One region of the Salimicrobium salexigens genome, then DNA from elsewhere that is predicted to be linked to it. Evidence: a T-box and tRNA genes for the amino acid it is inferred to sense, from the RefSeq annotation. Region 1 holds a T-box; the other holds one or more tRNA genes.
What was found. A T-box is a leader RNA that pairs with one kind of tRNA and senses whether it is charged. The one in region 1 lies ahead of argS (arginine--tRNA ligase), so its partner is inferred to be a tRNA-Arg.

Region 1 (6,930 bases):
AATCTCGCTCCATCGGTCGGTCTGGACATTCAACTGTTCGGCAAACACTTTTTCGTTCGGGTAAATATATTCCTGCATAAATGAGCGTACGGCTTTCCGGTATTCTTTTGTTTTTTCATTGTATGAAAAGTCCATCATTTCTCCTCCCCGCATACTAACCAGTTGGTATGTAAAGTATAAATAAAAAATTCGGAAAATTCAAGAAAGAAAAATTTCACGAAAAGACGACATAATAAGACAGGGAATCCTATCTTTTTATGTCGTCCATAAATTTATGGAGATGTTTTTGGTCTGTTATATTCCGGTTACACGTAATGCTGTCTTTGCAGACGTAATTCCCTTTTCTTTTGTATGCCGTAGCGTCTGTGACAAAAAGCCCGACATACTCATGTTCGCGACAGATGACACACATGTTTTTCCGTCCACTGTAAGTGAAAGACCCTTCCATACCCGTAAGGACGCCCTCTCTGTACGTTACAATGAATTTTCTGTCGAGCCCCGGGTCAAACCAGCTTACGTAAGTCAGATCACGCCGGTCTACGCCGGAACCGAGCACGGGCATTTTCACCCGGGAAAGGTGCGGAAACAGACTTCTGACCTCCTCTTCCTCCGGCATTTCAAAGGGATGGACCAGTGGGAGGATACGTGCTTCGAACATTTCCACATCTGTCCGGTCTTTCAGTTCAGTCATCCCGTCGAGCAGCCTTTTCTGCAGGTCGGTGAGACCGTAAAAAACATCCTTCATCTTGTCCATCGCGAGCCCCTGCACCGTCCGGACCATTTCCCTGTCATTAACAAGTGCATTCGTCTGAACAATGTGGCGGATCTGCTGTTTCAGGAAGTGGTATTGATCGCTGCGTATAAATGGTTCCATATTGCCACTGCTCCCTTCAAATATACATGGTTTCATCCGACATTCTCCGGAAGTGTACAGGAATAATAACACGTACGATCTTCAGCAGAAATAAATATCTGTTTAATGACGGATGATAAAAGCAATTTAAAAGACCTTGCCTTTCTCCGAATGTTAAACTCATAAAAGCAAAGGAGGAAACATAAATGTTCGATTCATATACACTGCCTTCGGGCGTAACGTTGAAAAACCGGCTAATCCTGGCCCCCATGACAAATTTTCTCTCGGAAGAAGATGGCCGGGTCTCCGAAAAAGAATTGACTTATTATAAAAGAAGATCACGTGGAACCGGAACCGTCATTACGGCCTGCGCAAACGTAAATACGCAGGGTAAAGGCTTCGACGGAGAAATAGGGGTAGACCGTGACGAACTCATTCCGGGCCTGAAACGACTGGCAGAAGTCATCCATCAAGAAGGAGCAAAAGCCATCCTGCAAATCTATCACGGAGGACGAATGAGCCCGCCCCATCTCCTGCCGGACGAAACACCGGTCTCGGCCAGTGCTGTCCCCTCCGAACGTGAAGGGGCCGCAACTCCGAGAGAGATGTCTGAAGAAGAAGTTTCACAAACAGTCGAGGACTTCAAACAGGCTACGAGACGGGCAATTGAAGCCGGGTTTGACGGAGTCGAACTTCACGGAGCGAATACATATCTGCTTCAGCAGTTCTTCTCCCCTCATTCCAACCGCCGGACCGATAAATGGGGCGGAGATGTGTGGCAGCGTATGACATTTCCGTTAGAAGTTACGGAAGCGGTGAAGCAGGCCGTACGGGAATACGCCCGAACCCCTTTCATCACCGGATACCGGTTTTCCTCGGAAGAACCGCATACTCCCGGTATTGCACTTGAAGACACAATGAAACTGGTCAGCGAATTAACCGAAAGAGGACTGGACTATCTTCATATTTCCCTGAGGGATTTCCACCAGTCTTCCATCCGGAAAGAAGATGATGGAAGCTCCGTCATTCGGCAGATCAGAGACCAGATCGGGGACGACCTTCCTCTTGTCGGTGTCGGAGAAATAAGAACAAAAGAAGATGCGGAAAAAGCACTCGAAACTGTACCACTGCTGGCTTTAGGAAGAGAGCTCCTTATCGACCCGGACTGGGCTGTGAAAGTGGAAAAAGGACAGGAAGACCACATAGTTACGGAAATGGATATGGATGCGCAGGAAGAGCTGGTGATTCCCGAACCGATGTGGACAAACATCATGAGTGTTCCGGGATGGATTCCGAGAAAAGTGTAACAATGATAAAGAAGAGCCGTTCTTTTAGAGAGCGGCTCTTCTTATGCATTCATGGCATCCTGCAATTTATTCAGCTGATAATCCAGTTCTCCTACCGGTACGAAACGTGCTTCTCTTATAAGTTCCCTTCCTTCTGAATAGACAAGTACCACAGGTACCGTAAACACTTGAAATTCTCCGGATACCTCCGGAATTTCAGTCGCATCCAGGTGAATCGCTTTTACTTCCGGATAGCTCTCAAGCAACTCTTCCACCTGCGGTTTCAGGCTATGGCAGACAGAACAGGTCGGCTGGGAAATATACACCAGCGACAGTTTCTCTTTGGAAATTATTTGTCTGGCTTCTGTAATCGTCTGTAATTTTTCCATAGAAATCTTCACCTCTACTTTGTTTTTTCCCTGCACTTTCATTTTTAATCCGGTTATTGATTTACTTTTCTTACTATGCTATATTTTCTAATAATAACATATCACCTTTGACGAAGAGAGTAATCTAATCTGTTTTTTCAACAGCGAACCGGGGATGGTGGGAGCCCGGCAAAAAACGATGGAGGAACCGGACTTCTGAGGTGCGGGAGTGAACATAAGTAGCTCTGCCGCCGGGATGGACCCCGTTATCCGATCAAGTGGCCTTAAGGCTAAAAGAGTGGTACCGCGCGGCGCCCCCACGTCTCTTTACGACGTGGGGGCTTTTTTATGTCAAATAACTTTTATACAGTACACAAAAACCTGGTTCGATCCGAAAAGGAGATGAAAACATGGAAAAAGAAATCATCGCGTTACAGCTCGCTCACATCCTCGGGGAGGAGTTCACTCCGGAAGACCTGAAACAGAAACTTGAGCAGCCGAAACACAACGGCCATGGGGATATCGCCTTCCCGTGCTTTTTCCTGGCCCGGCACTTCAGAAAAAATCCTCAAAACATAGCAGAGGATGTGAGCGCTCAGCTGGATCACCCTATTTTTGCGGGCACGGAAGCCCTTAACGGCTACGTTAATATTTTTCTCGACCAGTCTTTTATGACCGACCACATCCTCCGCCGTGCTGCCCACAATGACTACGGCCGTCACCGTTTCGGGGAAGGAGAACGTGTAGTACTGGATTTATCGGCCCCAAATATAGCAAAACCCTTCTCCATGGGACATCTTCGTTCTACAATCATCGGCAATTCTCTGAGCCTGCTCGCCGAATATTGCGGTTATACTCCAGTGAAAATCAATTATGTAGGCGATTACGGCACTCAGTTCGGTCACCTGCTGGCAGCCTACGAACGATGGGGGGAGAAAGATAAATTAGAGGAAAATCCTCTGAAAGAACTTTCAAACATTTACGTCAGATTTCACGAGGAGGCAAAACAAAATCCGTCACTTACAGAAGGAGGGCGTGACTGGTTCAAGCGTCTTGAAGAAGGAGAGGAGGAAGCCGCAGCTCTCTGGAGTCATTTCCGTGAGTTATCTCTTAAAGAGTTCGACAGAATTTATGAACAGCTTGATATAACTTTCGATCTGACACGGGGAGAAGCTTATTATAGTGATAAAATGGGAGAAACGATAGCGATGCTTGACGAAAAAGGACTGCTCGAACAATCCGAAGGGGCCCTCGTAGTGCGCCTGGATGAATATGATCTCCCCCCATGTCTGATCGTTAAAAGTAACGACACGACAACCTATGCTACGAGAGATCTGACGGCTGCGATCGATCGATATCGGACCTATCGTTTCACTGAAAGTTTGTACGTGGTCGGAAATGAACAGACGCTCCACTTTGAACAAATTCAGAAGGTGCTGGAAAAAGCCGGATTCCCCTGGGCACCCTCCATGAAGCACATCTCTTTCGGCATGATGCTTCAGGACGGAAAAAAGATGTCGACGAGGAAAGGGAGAACTATTCTGCTTGAAGACGTACTCGAAGAAGCCCGGGAACGGGCCGGAGGCAATGCCGACATAGGGACAGGAGCGGTGATTTTCCACGACTTGAAACATCAGAGACAAAACGACGTTGAATTTTCACTGGATGATATGCTCACTTTCGAAGGAAATACGGGACCGTACCTGCAATACACTTATGCCCGTGCCGTTTCACTTACCGAAAAAGCCGATTTCGACTTCAGGACCGACCTGAAAGACGGGAGCGCCTGGGAACTTGTAAAACAACTGCATCTCTTCCCCGATGAAACGAAAAGAGCTTTTATACAGAAAGACCCTTCCGTCATTGCCCGCTATCTTTTAAAACTGTCAAAACATTTCAACCAGTACTACGCCCACACGAAAATTTTACAGACGGACCAGATGAATCAGCGTCTCACTCTTGTACAGGCGGTAATTACGGTGCTGAAAAAAGGACTCCATCTGCTCGGGATGAAAACCGTGGAAAAAATGTAAAAGAAATTGCGTTCTTTATATAATAATAGTATGTTTGGCATATACCCTATTTCTGAAAGGGGAGATATTATGTATCCACTGTATTATACCGCAGCTATCATTATGACAGCCGTTGCCCTTGGAGCCACTATCTATATCGGAAAAAACCTGAACAAGCAGGAACATTCGGCCGACAGTGATGAAGAATTGGCCAGCCTGAAATCCGACTCCCGTGATACTTCCAGTTTCCGTCGTCTCAGCATCATCTACGTTATCACCTTTGTTATTACGTTAGCACTGATCTGGATCTTCATACTTTAACCTTCTCGGAAGAAGGTAAGGAAAACAAGTTGCCGCTCCCCCTCATAAAGCACTAAGGGAGAGCGGCAACTTTTGTATACACCCGTACTATTCGTTATATTCTTCCTCGGCCACTCTTTTCACGCGACGGACAAAGTTAGCGACGGCCTGATCGTTGGAGAAAAGAATCAGTATCCGTAAATACCATTTCCTTGGCCTATTTGAAGATAGATAGGTGAACGTCGTCTTCTTCTCTCCCGCTTTTTCAAGTAAATAAGTGGCCTGTATATCATAAACCCCGGCCAGTGTATAAGAATAAGTGAGTCTTTTTTCATTTTCTTCATCTTTGAATTCAGTTACGGTAACCTCGTATTCTTCCTTTGTCTCTCCTACGCCGTACGATTGTCTGTACACATTCCCGACCGTCTCTCCGGAAGAATGGATGAGCCGGTGTTCTTCGATATTCGGCATAATTTTTTTGGTCTGTTCCAGGGACTGATCGAAATATGACCAGACGTGTTCAATCGGTGTCTCTACCTCAATCGTATCCGACCACCGTTTCATGGGACTTCCCCTCCTCTTTTGTTGTTACTGCCCATGCGATAACTACTGCAAGAAAGCCGGCACTCAACTTACCGGCAAGCACCGGCACTACCATATCCTTTTCAATGCCTGCCACAAAAGCGATATGAGCTCCGAGTGCAAAAGCTCCACTGACAGCGAAAGCTGAGTTGATCACTTTCCCCCTCGGCTCCATATCCTTCATTGTTACCAGCATAGGTATATTGTGAGCCATAGAGGCCAACAGCCCCGTCATCGCCACTTTATCCACTTTCACCCAAGGTCTGATTATCTCAAAAGGCCTCTGCAGCATTCTTTCGAGAAAAGCGACCAGAGGAAAAGCTCCGGCCAGGGTGACTGTTATTTTCGCGACAATCACCGCCCCTTCCGACAAAGGAGCCAGACCTTGGATAACGCTCACTCCAAGAAGTGTTTCAATAGTAATAGAAACGAGACCTACAGCAATAAGGACTTCCACTATCTTACCAAATGCGGCGAACAGTCGTATAGTGACAGCTGTAAATAAACCGAGACCGATGGAAATTAAAATTGCAAGAACAATGGAAGGGAGCAGATTTACAAACATCCAGTCAAAAGCATATCCTCCAAGAAACCCGCCTGTAAAACAGCCCACGGGGATAGTCGTAAATCCGATCAGAACTCCTTTGGCAAAATAACGGTAATCCTGCTTATGTAATACCGAAAGCGCTACCGGTATAGTAAACACTACGGTCGAACCCATCATCGTTCCGAGAAGCGACCATGAAAATACAGCCGCTTCCGCGTCCTCGGCAAGGGACTCGGCCAGGGGATACGCCCCGGTATCGATAGCCAGAAGCATCGATGGAAACATACCGGGGTCCGCCCCCAGCCATTCGTACAGCGGCACGACTACCGGAGCCATCCACTCGGCCATCACGGGGGCGAACGAGATAACCCCTATCATGGCAAGAGCAAGCGTTCCCATCATCCGGAATGCCTCGTAAAACCGGTCCCCGAGCTTCAGCCGTCTGTTCAGTATATAGTAGTCCAGAGCCCCGAGAATCAGAAAAAAACACATAGCTCCGAGGACCCAGTCGTTAAGCGTCATACATCCACCCCCTGTTACTCCTAGTATACCAAACAGTTATAGAAGCGTAAGCACCCACGTAGAGTTCCCTGAGAATTCACATCAAAAAACGCATTCTTCCGTGGAAAAATGCGCCTTTTCAAATAATCAGTACTGTTGCTATTCATTGATATACTTTATAGCGTTCGCCATCTTGCTTCTTGGTAAACATTAAGCTCCTTCGATCATGTCCCGTCGATTGTAACCAAAGTGACCAATTATTATTAGAGCGATACTCATTAAGGTTATTGTAATAAAGATTGATGCATCAAAATCTTCTAATGGCAATCGAGGTATCCAGCTTTGAATGGCTGTTTTTGAAAACCATTCCGGCAAATCTACGATCCCACCGAAATAGTTCAACAGAAAAGAGTATGCAAGGTACACATATACGACTTTTCCTGATTTCGGTGACCAGCCAAGAGCTAAGGAAGCTAAACCG
Region 2 (6,930 bases), on a different contig from region 1:
TCCGCTCAGGCATATTTGCATTTTCAATTTTTTCTTTCAGCTCCGCAACTTCCCCGGACTTTCCATCTTTATCGCCCAGTTCGTTCTGGATAGCTTTCATCTGTTCCCGAAGGTAATACTCTTTTTGGGTATTTTCCATCGATTTTTTTACACGCTGTCCGATTTTCTGTTCTATCTGCAGAACTTCACGTTCGTTTCCTATAATGTCAATGACACGTTTCAGTCTCTCTTTTACTTCTGAAGTTTCAAGAACTCCCTGCTTTTCCTTGATTTTAATCGGAAGGTGAGACGCTACCATATCGGCAAGATGGGAAGGGTCATCGATATCGGCCAAAGTGTCGTAAGTTTCTTTCGTTACTTTTTTCGATATTTTTACGTACTGTTCGAATTGTTCCATGAGCGTACGTGTCAAAGCTTCTTCTTCATTCCGATCCCCCTGCACTTCCTGTAACGCAGTGACGGTCGTTTCGAAATGTTCTTCTTTTTCCTTTATTTCTTTTACTTTTGCCCGCTCCACGCCTTCGACGAGGACGCGGTGCGTACCATTCGGCAGTTTCACCATCTGTTTCACGAAAGCTACTGTACCTACCTCGTAAAGGTCGTCACTTTCAGGCTCATCCACGCTTGTTTCTTTTTGTGCAATCAACATAACGTGACTGTCATCGATCATAGCTTCTTCTAAAGCTTTCACTGATTTCTCACGACCGACATCCAGGTGAAGCACCATTGAAGGATAGACGAGCAATCCTCTCAGCGGAAGTAGAGGGTATGTTTTACTTTCAGTCATTCGTTACACCTCCTGATATTATTTTCATTCCATATTTGTCCGGAAGAATTATGTAAAGAAAGAATACAAATCAAAAAAACAGAAAAGAGAAGCCGCGCTTAAACTAGCGCGGCTAAGCTTTATTCCGCCTGAAGTGCTCAGGCGCTTTTTGGACTTTTCGGTTCTTCCACCGTACCATCGGTCAATATAAGACGAGGACGGCCACCTTCCATTTTCACCGTTTCTTTCGTGATGACACATTTCTCGATATCATCCCTTGAAGGCAGGTCGAACATTACATCGAGCATGATCCCTTCAATGATAGACCGCAGTCCACGCGCACCTGTTTTCCGTTCGATAGCTAATCTGGAAATTTCGCGAAGAGCATCTTCTTCAAATTCAAGTTCGACATCATCGATCTGAAGGAGTTTCTGATACTGTTTCACGAGAGCGTTTTTCGGCTGAGTGAGGATTTCTACAAGCGCATCTTCATCGAGCTGCTCAAGGCTTCCAATCACCGGAAGACGACCTATGAATTCCGGAATAAGTCCGTAACTCAGCAGGTCTTCAGGAAGTACTTTCGTAAGCAGTTCCTGTTTCTCGGAATCCGGCTGCGCCTGTTCGGACCCAAAACCGATCACTTTTCGTCCGAGACGACGTTTAATGATCTGATCGATACCATCGAATGCACCGCCAACGATAAACAGGATATTCGTAGTATCAATCTGGATAAATTCCTGATGAGGATGCTTACGTCCCCCTTGCGGAGGCACGCTCGCCTGAGTTCCTTCGAGAATTTTCAGAAGGGCCTGTTGCACACCTTCTCCGGAAACATCGCGTGTGATGGACGGGTTCTCGGACTTACGGGCGACTTTATCGATCTCATCAATATAGATAATACCTTTTTCGGCTTTCTCTACATCATAATCTGCTGCCTGAATCAGTTTAAGGATAATATTCTCTACGTCCTCGCCAACGTACCCGGCTTCCGTAAGGGAAGTTGCATCGGCAATGGCAAACGGTACATTGAGAATACGGGCCAGTGTCTGAGCCAACAACGTCTTCCCGCTACCAGTAGGCCCAAGCATAAGAATGTTACTCTTCGCAAGCTCCACTTCATCATTCTTCGCAGTTGTCGTATTCACACGTTTGTAGTGGTTATAAACCGCAACGGATAAGTTCTTCTTCGCCTGCTCCTGACCAATGACGTAATCGCCCAGGATATTGTGGATCTCTTCAGGTTTCGGAACTTCTTTGAATTCCGTTTCTTCTTCATTACCCAGTTCTTCTTCGACTATCTCTGTACACAGTTCAATACACTCATCACAAATATATACACCCGGACCTGCTACAAGCTTTCGTACCTGATCCTGGCTTTTACCGCAAAACGAGCACTTGAGCTGCCCTTTTTCTTCATTAAATTTAAACATTACTTTCACCCTTTCCAAAATGATGCCAAGGCTAACCCGCACTATCTTTCGCTTATCATACCAAATAAATCGATATTTAAAAAGTAAAAGGCTGCCCTTCCTGCTGACAACATCACATAATATTATGCAGAGACTGTACATGCAGGTCAAACGCTGAGTAATTCTTATTATGTATAGATACGATTGACTGTCTTAATGATATGACTTATTAATGACAAATTGCAAATAATATGAGAAAACAAGGCGGGGATCTTCCTCGCCTTGTTTCCGTTATCATTCATTATACTGTTTTGCTGTTCTGCTCAAGTACTTCAATCGCTTTTTGGATTTTCAGATCATCTTTGACCATGTCTGTGTTTCCTCCAAGCATCTGCTTCAGATTCTCAACGTCCGTCTGATACATAGCGGACATATTTTCAAGTTCCTTATTTACGTCTTCTTCGGTTACTTCGACGTTTTCAGTCTGAGCAATCGCCTCAAGCGTCATGTTCGTCTTCACGCGCTTTTCAGCATCTTCTTTCATCTGCTCACGAAGCTGGTTGTCGTCCTGACCGGTGAACTGGAAGTACATTTCCTTCGTCATTCCCTGCATTTGCAGACGCTGTTCGAATTCGCTTACCATACGATCCAGCTCGGAGTCGACCATGGCCTGTGGAATTTCCACGGAAGCATTGTCGCTCGCCTGGTTGACGAGTGATTCGCGTTTCTGGTTCTCAGCATCCTGCTGTTTCTGCTGTTCCAGGTTTTCGCGGGTCTTTTTCTTCAGTTCATCCATAGACTCAACGTCTTCGTCTACATCTTTAGCGAATTCATCATCAAGTTCAGGAAGTTCCTTGGCTTTCACTTCGTGAATTTTAACTTTGAATGTCGCTTCTTTTCCGGCCAGCTCTTCAGCGTGGTAATCTTCCGGGAACGTGATGTTCACATCAGGCTCTTCTCCAGCTTTTTTACCGACGAGCTGTTCTTCAAAACCTGGAATGAACGTACCGGAGCCTATTTCAAGAGAATAGTTTTCGGCCTGGCCGCCTTCAAAAGCTTCCCCGTCAACGAAACCTTCGAAGTCCATAGCAACTGTGTCGCCTTCTTCGATTTCGCCTTCTTCTTTAACTACGAGCTCAGCCTGGTTTTCCTGTTGACGCTTAAGTTCTTCCTCTACGTCTTCATCGGTTACTTCAGTATCTGCCTCTTCTACTTCAAGACCTTTGTATTCGCCGAGTTCTACTTCAGGCTTAACTGTAACATCCGCTTTGAAAATAAGCGGTTCGCCTTTCTCAATCTGTTCCACATCCACTTCAGGCTGGTCTACCGGCTCAATGCCCGTTTCCTGTACAGCATCTGAATAAGCCTGTGGAAGAATGATATCAAGTGCATCCTGATAAAGAGATTCAACACCGAAACGGCCTTCGAAGATTTTACGCGGTACTTTTCCTTTACGGAATCCAGGTACCTGCACTTCTTTCACTACTTTGTTAAACGCCTGATCGAGCGCTTTATCGAATTCTTCAGGTGATACCTCTACTGTAAGGGTCCCCTGATTTCCTTCTTTCTTTTCCCAATTTGCTGACATAAAAAGTCCCTCCAACGTCATATTTTCATTTTTACATGGATCTGTTACAGACATGTGCACGAATCTAATTTACAACCACTATATTATAACATAATGCTGTTCTCTTTCAACAATAGAGGGGTTATTATGCTTATTCTCCTGTAATCGCCCTGTATTGTTGATTTGCGACTTCAATATCCTTCTTATAGGATTCAGTTTCCGGTCCCATTCTAATAGGTGTTTCTTCTAATTGCAAATACTCATTCCCGAGCATTTTCAATGCTTCTATTATGTAAGTCACTTCATTTTCCGTAGGAAGGAAAGGGTACCGGATATAAATGTAACGATGAAGCATCGTTACGATGATATCGTACATTATCGGATGTTCCTGCTCAATATGAGTAAGACGTAACTCTAAATGCTTTACTATGTAGTGTGTGGAAGGGGAACCTATTTCGACAGGGACGATGGATATGGTTTTACCAAATTTATGTATAGATGTGCTCTCTTCCACCCCGTGCGACTGGAACCATAGTATAATGGCTGTTTTTATTACCGGATGTGTTTCTTCATCCGTCAAATATCCACGGAATGTCTCCATCGAGGGTGCCGGATCGAAGCTTTTCAATTTCATAAGAATACTATACTGTTTTTCTATTTGCTGCCCGTTTATAGCTTCCTGCCATTCCTCCATCAAATACTCTTGTTCTTCTTTTTGATGGGAATCTTCGATATCTTTACTTACGTTATACATCTGCCACAGCTGTGTCCTTACTTCACCAGGGAGGTCCTCCTGTTCAAGCACTTCTTCCACCAGCGTCATCAATTCCCCGTATTTTCCCTCGTGGAATAGAATTGTTATATAAATATGTAGATATTGAAAATAAGCGGATTCACTGACCTTCATGCGATTCAGGCAAATTTCTTCCGCCTGCACGTATTCTCCCGTGCCTACCCATGAGATTAACAGACCGGTAATCACTTCATCGTCAGCTTCGCGGTAATGGAACAGAGGTTCCAGTGATTCGATAGCTTCTTCGTACTGCTGATGGCGGACCGCTTCCAGTCCTTTCTCACGCAGCTTCTCCCTCCATTTCGGAAAAAGAACAATTTCTCCTTTGCTGTTTTCCATAACGCACCCTTCCTAACCGTTTTAAGTATGTACTTTATTCATTATATCAAACATGTATTTCAAAAGAAGAAATCCGCTTGAATTCCCCTGATTACCTGTGAATATTTCCTTGAAGAGGCAAAAATAAAACTCTTCGAACTGATAACCGAAGAGTTTAATACGTAATCTCCTCAAACCGCCTTTCCACTTCATTTCTATAATTAAGGCAAAATCCCGGTCAAGCTTTTTCTCGAGTACGATACCATTCAATTACCCGCCCGAGCCATCTTCCTCATTAATTACTTTACGAAAGTCAGAGTGATAAACGATATGTTCTCTTTTGAATTTTGTCGGAGAATCCAGCCCGGCTACAGCCGCTAAATCGAATAAACCCTGGCGCAAGGCAATCAGATAGTTGGTAACTCGGTAATTTTTTTCTTCGATAACGAGGGCCTGCTGTAATTCAGCGTCGGTCGTTGCGACTCCTACCGGACAGGTGTTTTTATGACAGACCTGCGACATGATACAACCGACACTCATCATGAACCCGCGTGCAATATTGATCAAATCCGCTCCGAGCGCCAGCGCCATTGCAATTTTATCAGGAGTGAGTAATTTGCCCGAGGCAATAATCTTAGTACGTCCACGTATACCGTATTTTTTCAGTATCTCATCCACCATAGGGATAGCTGAAAAAGCCGAAATAAATTGATTCTTTAGAATTATTCTATCCAACGTCCGATTGGAAAGTCAACTCAATAATCAGACAACTCTGCCACGAGCCTTTCCTGCAAATAAATAAAAAGCTGCATTCCTCACAAGATAAGGAATGCAGCTTTTGCAGGTAATGTCCCAGGCAGGATTCGAACCTGCGACCCACAGCTTAGAAGGCTGTTGCTCTATCCAACTGAGCTACTGGGACAATGGAGCGGGTGAGGAGAATCGAACTCCCATCATCAGCTTGGAAGGCTGAGGTTTTACCACTAAACTACACCCGCGTTTATGAAATTGTTATATGTATTGCGACGACATGAAAAAGTATACTTGCTTCACAGTAAAAAGTCAATGGTAGCAGGAAAAAATTAATTCCTGCTACTCAAGTCAAATTGCACTTCTAAATCTTCCAGTTTATTCCCGTCCATATGATAATACGTAACCGTTATTTCTTTCGAGCTGTCTTCCCACTCAATAATCGCATACGTCGGTTCACTACGGTCTCTCGGCAGCCGGGAACTTCCCGGATTCATAATCAGTTTGTCTCCCACCTTCTCCGCACCTATCGTATGAGAATGTCCGAAACAGGCAACATCGGCCCCTGCTTCCTCGGCTCTGTAATATATAGGCATCAGAGACTGTTTCACCTGAAGCAGATGCCCGTGAGCGACTAGAAACCGGACTCCTTTGACGTCTACAATCTGTTCATTTTCCATATCCTCTTCGAAGTCACAATTTCCTTTTGCGTAATGAAAACCTTCAAGCTCCGAAGCATCCGTCGCAAGTTCGGAATCTCCACAGTGGATAAAAGCATCCACTTCCTGTGAGTGGCGATCCTTCACTTCCTGCAGTTCTTCGGTGAGTCCGTGACTGTCGCTGATTATTAAAGCTTTCGGCATGAATTAGTCCCCTTTCTCCTTCAGCCACTCTTCAATTTTCAAAAGAGCATGGTGACGGTGACTTATGCTGTTCTTCTCTTCGGCAGTCAGCTGGGCCATCGTTTTCTTGTACCCCTCCGGTATGAAAATAGGATCGTAGCCGAAACCGTGTTCACCTCTCGGTTGAAGAGCAATAGCCCCTTCACACGTACCACGTTTCGTGAAAGATTCTTCTCCGGGTACTGCTACTGCAATGACACAGACAAAACGCGCCGTCCTGTCTTTGACCGTCGTCTCTCCAAGTTCTTTCAGCAGCTTTTCGGAGTTCTTCTTATCATTTTTATCCTCTCCGGCGTACCTCGCAGAGTAGATGCCCGGTCTGCCATCCAGAATATCGACCTGAAGACCCGAATCATCGGCGATGACCGGTACATTCCATCGCTCGGAAATCGTTTCCGCTTTTAAAAGGGCATTCTCTTCGAATG

Region 2: it has a tRNA-Arg gene. The T-box ahead of argS (arginine--tRNA ligase) is inferred to sense a tRNA for this amino acid. The anticodon was not compared.

The regions. Positions count from the first base shown of each region.
Region 1 covers NZ_FTOK01000005.1:175,934-182,863, reverse strand. The annotation lists gene BW931_RS07840 (acyl-CoA dehydrogenase family protein) at 1-135, opposite strand, end outside; gene BW931_RS07835 (FusB/FusC family EF-G-binding protein) at 248-874, opposite strand; gene BW931_RS07830 (NADH-dependent flavin oxidoreductase) at 1,060-2,160, shown strand; gene BW931_RS07825 (thioredoxin family protein) at 2,202-2,528, opposite strand; T-box leader at 2,627-2,837, shown strand; gene argS (arginine--tRNA ligase) at 2,918-4,540, shown strand; gene BW931_RS07815 (hypothetical protein) at 4,610-4,840, shown strand; gene BW931_RS07810 (SRPBCC family protein) at 4,928-5,383, opposite strand; gene BW931_RS07805 (ethanolamine utilization protein EutH) at 5,358-6,470, opposite strand; gene BW931_RS07800 (ABC transporter permease) at 6,660-6,930, opposite strand, start outside.
Region 2 covers NZ_FTOK01000002.1:86,099-93,028, reverse strand. The annotation lists gene lon (endopeptidase La) at 1-787, opposite strand, end outside; gene clpX (ATP-dependent protease ATP-binding subunit ClpX) at 925-2,196, opposite strand; gene tig (trigger factor) at 2,477-3,763, opposite strand; gene BW931_RS02670 (hypothetical protein) at 3,894-4,874, opposite strand; partial or broken gene BW931_RS02660 (glutamate synthase-related protein) at 5,124-5,549, opposite strand; tRNA gene BW931_RS02655 (tRNA-Arg) at 5,702-5,775, opposite strand; tRNA gene BW931_RS02650 (tRNA-Gly) at 5,778-5,851, opposite strand; gene BW931_RS02645 (metallophosphoesterase family protein) at 5,936-6,466, opposite strand; gene BW931_RS02640 (XTP/dITP diphosphatase) at 6,470-6,930, opposite strand, start outside.